Regions from separate parts of the Arthrobacter sp. NPDC093128 genome, predicted to be linked through region 2. Evidence: riboswitches for the same ligand, from Rfam matches in the RefSeq annotation. Region 2 holds a riboswitch; the other holds the start of a gene.
What was found. A riboswitch is a leader RNA that binds a small molecule or an ion and turns the genes downstream of it on or off. The one in region 2 is predicted to bind S-adenosylmethionine.

Region 1 (2,192 bases), on a different contig from region 2:
GCCGTCGCGAAGCACGCCTCGGTGCCTTCGAGCAGCCGGAGGCGTTCCTGGAAGGTGGCCACCGACGGGTTGCCGTAGCGGGAGTAGACGAACCGTTCGTCCTCGCCCGTGAAGGCGCGCTCGGCAGCTGCCGCGGATTCGTACACGAAGCCGGAGGTCAGGAAGATCGGCTCGGTGGTTTCCTGGAAATTGGTGCGGTCAAGGCCGCCGCGGACAGCCTGGGTGTCGGGGCTCCAGCCGGCGGCATCGGGGTTGAAGGTCACTTAGTTCTTTCCGAGGTTGGTGGGCAGGCCGCGGTTTTTCCAGCCGTTGACGGTGCGCTCGCCCCAACGGTCCGGTTCGCCTTCGAAGCCTTCAAGGACGTTGTAGGCGGTGAAGCCGGCCTGCGTGGCGGCGATGGCGGCGGCAACCGACCGGGCGCCGGAACGGCAGAGGAACACCAGTTCGACGCCGGTGTCCTCCGGGGCCTGCTGCTTCAGCTGGTTGATGAATTCCGGGTTGGGGATCCCGCCCGGGAAAGTCCACTGGATAAAAAGGGGATCGTTTTCCGTGGCCTTGGTGTCCGGGATGCCGATGTGCGCCCACTCACCCTCAGTGCGGACGTCCACCAGGACGGCGCCCTGTTCCAGTTTGGCCCAGGCGTCCTGGGGGCTCAGGTCTCCGGCGTAGCTCACGCGTGCCCCTCGAAAGCGTCGCCGGGGAAGTCGGCGTCGAAGTCGAGCTCGTCCACCGCGGTTGCCACAGCGGCGTCGGCGGTGGCGATGGCCGCGGGCAGGATCACTGCCTGCGCCACGATCACGCTCGTGCCGTTGAAGGTGGCCGCCGGGCTCCCGTGCAGGATGTACCCTTCGGACAGTGCCGCGGAGATGCGCTCGCAGAAGGTGCGGTCATCGGGGCCGGTGATCAGCCGGTACGCCAGCTTTTCCTGGGGCTGGTCCTGGGCGGCAGCCGGGGCGGCGGCCGGAACCAGTTGGGCGGGGGCGTCAGACACGACGGGTCTCCTTCTCTCACGCTTGCAGCTCGAATTGGTCGATATGCCGAGTATTCACCTGAGGCACCCCGCCGCGAAAGGGAGGGTTGCCGACCGGCCAGTCAGGGCTTGCCACCGGTTCTCATTACTCCCCAAAAACGTAACACTTACGACGGCCGCCTGCATCGCCGTCGTCGTCATCTTCCGTAACGGGACCACGCGCAATGCGCAGTTAACCCGGAACTTATTGGGGGTCACTTACGGCCTGTACGTGACCCCGTATTGCGGTTACAAATGCCGGTGCGGGGAGGATAATGACGGGAGATGAACCGCTGTAACGCCGGATGAAATCAGGCAGCCGTGAACAGATCCAACGGGAATACAGTCAGTCCCATGCTGCACTTCGGTTGGTTTGTGGGTCACGGATTTGGCGTCCAGGGCTGGGGCACTCCCGGTTACGGCATCGGGTACGACTGGAAAAAGCCGGCGCTCTACCAGCACGCCGTGCGGGAATTCGAACGGGCAGGGCTGGACCTGTTCATCATCGAGGATTCACTCACCGTGCCGGACACCTACGGCGGGAGCGCCAAGGTGTCGCTGGCCCAGGCGTCCTTCGCGCCCAAGCATGATCCGCTGGCCCTGGTTCCGTACCTGCTCTCCGCCACGGAACACCTCGGCATTGTTCCCACGGTGAGCGCGTCCTTCTACCCGCCGTTCACAGCTGCGCGGCTGCTGGCGACCCTGCAGCACTTCTCCAACGGGCAGCTGGGCTGGAACGTGGTGACCTCCGGCAGCGATCTTGCCGCGCAGAACTACGGCCTGGACCAGCAGATCGAGCATGACCTCCGCTACGAGAAGGCGGAGGAATTCGTGGACGTGGTGCGCAGGCTCTGGCGCAGCTGGGAGCCGGACGCCATCCTGGAGGACGCGGAAGCGGGCGTGTTCGCGGACCACACGAAGGTCCACCCGATCAACCACGACGGCGAGTTCTTCAAGGTCCGGGGGCCGCTGAACACCGCGCCGCTGCCCGAGGAGCCGGTGCTGGTCCAGGCCGGCGCGTCCCCGCGGGGCAAGGCGTTCGCGGGCGGCAACGCCGACGTCGCTCTTGCCCTGGCGAGGGGTGTGGACGGCATGAAGGCCTACCGCGATTCGATCCGCGCCGAGGCAGCCGCGGCCGGGCGGAACGCCGACGATATCAAGGTGCTTTACGTCCTCAAACCCA
Region 2 (2,192 bases):
CGAACCCGTGGTTGGCCTGGTCAGCGCGCCGGCACTGGGCAAGCGCTGGTGGGCCGCGAAGGGCGCCGGCGCCTACATGGGGCGGTCCCTTGCTGCGGCCACGCGGCTGAAGGTCTCGAACGTGTCCGAGCTTTCGGACGCTTCACTCTCCTACTCGAGCCTGGGCGGCTGGAAGGAACGCGGCAACCTGGACGAGTTCCTCGGCCTCACCGAGGAGGTTTGGCGGACCCGCGCCTACGGCGACTTCTGGTCCTATTGCATGGTGGCCGAGGGATGCGTGGACATCGCCTGCGAGCCGGAGCTGAACCTCTACGACATGGCCGCGCTGGTGCCGATTGTCACTGAAGCGGGCGGCCGCTTCACATCCTTGGAGGGAGTGGACGGCCCCTTCGGCGGAAACGCCCTGGCCACCAACTCGATCCTCCACTCCGAAGTCCTCAAGCGGCTGAACCCGGACCTCGACGACCTCCTCTGAGGGGTGGCCCGCACCGGAACCCGGTGCGGACGCATGGACGGACTGCAGAATAAACGACGGCGGATGCCCCTCCCAAGGGGGTGTCCGCCGTCGTTTATTCGGACGGAACCCGCTTCTCCGGGCATGCGTAACAAACGGCTTAATAATTGGCGTGGCTTTCCCGCGGCGCCGCGAATGTCCTAATCTCGAAACAGGTCACGAGTGCCAGCGCGAAACCCCGGTTTGCTGGCCGGCAACCCTCCATTCGCGGTGGGGTGCCCCGGGTGACGACCAGGCCGGTCCGGAACGGACCCGGCAAGCGCGGATCCCCGGAGTGAGGGGTCCTTTACAGTGAGGTCCCCATGACTACTGCCACTTTCCCCGCAAACCCCGGAACCGCGTCCTCGACGGCCGCAGGCCTCCTGGACGAACGCTTCACCATTGCCAAGCGGCCGCTCTCGGCCGTCACCGGCGCCGAGATCCAGGCTCCGCTGATCCAGGGTGGCCACGTCCGCTACGCAAACCTGGACTATGGAGCGTCCGCTCCGGCCCTTTCCGTCGTGTCGGCCTACCTGAACGAAATCCTGCCGTACTACGCCAGTGTCCACCGCGGCGCCGGCTACGCCTCGCAGATCAGCACCTCGGTGTACGAAAACTCCCGGAGCATCGTCCGCGCATTCGTCGGCGGCAGGACCGACGATTCCGTGATCTTCACCAGGAACACCACGGACTCCCTGAACCTGCTGGCGGGCTGCCTGCCCGTGGCGGACGGCCGCCACACCGGTGAGGTGCTGTATCTCGACATCGAGCACCACGCCAACCTGCTTCCCTGGCAGGGTGTGCCGCACCGCAGCGTTGTTGCCGCTCCCACGCTGAGCGCCACGCTCGAGAACCTGCGCTCCGAGCTCAGCCAGGGCGACATCAGCCTGCTGGCCGTAACGGGAGCCTCCAACGTCACCGGTGAAATCCTCCCCATCCGCGAGCTGGCCGCACTGGCCCACGAACACGGCGCAAGGATCGTTGTGGACGCGGCACAGCTGGCCCCGCACCGCCGCATCGATATCGCGGCGGACGACGTCGACTACCTCGCCTTCTCGGGCCACAAGCTGTACGCGCCGTTCGGCTCGGGTGTCCTCGTGGGCCGGCCGGACTGGCTCGACGCCGGCACACCCCACCTGGCAGGCGGCGGAGCCGTCCGTGAGGCCCGGCTGGACTCCGTCAGCTGGGCTACCGGACCGGCGCGGCATGAGGGCGGGTCGCCCAACGTTCTTGGTGCAGCCACGCTGGCCCGCGCCACGCAGGTTATCGGTGCGCTGGACCAGGAGCTGTGGCACGCCCACGAGACAGCCATCAGATCCTTCCTCGTTGAAGGCCTGCGGAAGATCGACGGCGTTACGGTCCACCAGATCTTCAGCGACACCGACCAGGCAGCGGACACCATTGGCGTGGTCAACTTCTCGGTCGAGGGCTACGACGCAGGCCTCGTGGCCGCCTACCTTTCCGCGGAACACGGTGTTGGCCTCCGCGACGGCCGCTTCTGCGCCCACCCGCTGCTCAAGCGCTTGGGCCTTCCGTCCGGTTCGCTGCGTGCAAGCTTCGGCGTCGGGTCCAGGCTGGAGGACGCCCAGCGCCTGCTGGCCGGCATCGAGGAACTCCGCAGGACCGGTCTCGGCTGGGACTACGTGGTGGACTCCGGCCGCTGGGTACCGGCCAACGACACCCGCAGCTACCCGGACTG

Region 1: another riboswitch for S-adenosylmethionine. It lies ahead of AB0N24_RS11175 (DUF1737 domain-containing protein); the one in region 2 lies ahead of AB0N24_RS09560 (aminotransferase class V-fold PLP-dependent enzyme).

The regions. Positions count from the first base shown of each region.
Region 1 is NZ_JBFBEY010000008.1:64,642-66,833, forward strand. It holds gene AB0N24_RS11165 (O-succinylhomoserine sulfhydrylase) at 1-263, opposite strand, end outside; gene AB0N24_RS11170 (rhodanese-like domain-containing protein) at 264-674, opposite strand; gene AB0N24_RS11175 (DUF1737 domain-containing protein) at 671-970, opposite strand; SAM riboswitch class IV at 1,005-1,120, opposite strand; gene AB0N24_RS11180 (NtaA/DmoA family FMN-dependent monooxygenase) at 1,364-2,192, shown strand, end outside.
Region 2 is NZ_JBFBEY010000006.1:220,250-222,441, forward strand. It holds gene hisN (histidinol-phosphatase) at 1-475, shown strand, start outside; SAM riboswitch class IV at 669-782, shown strand; gene AB0N24_RS09560 (aminotransferase class V-fold PLP-dependent enzyme) at 817-2,192, shown strand, end outside.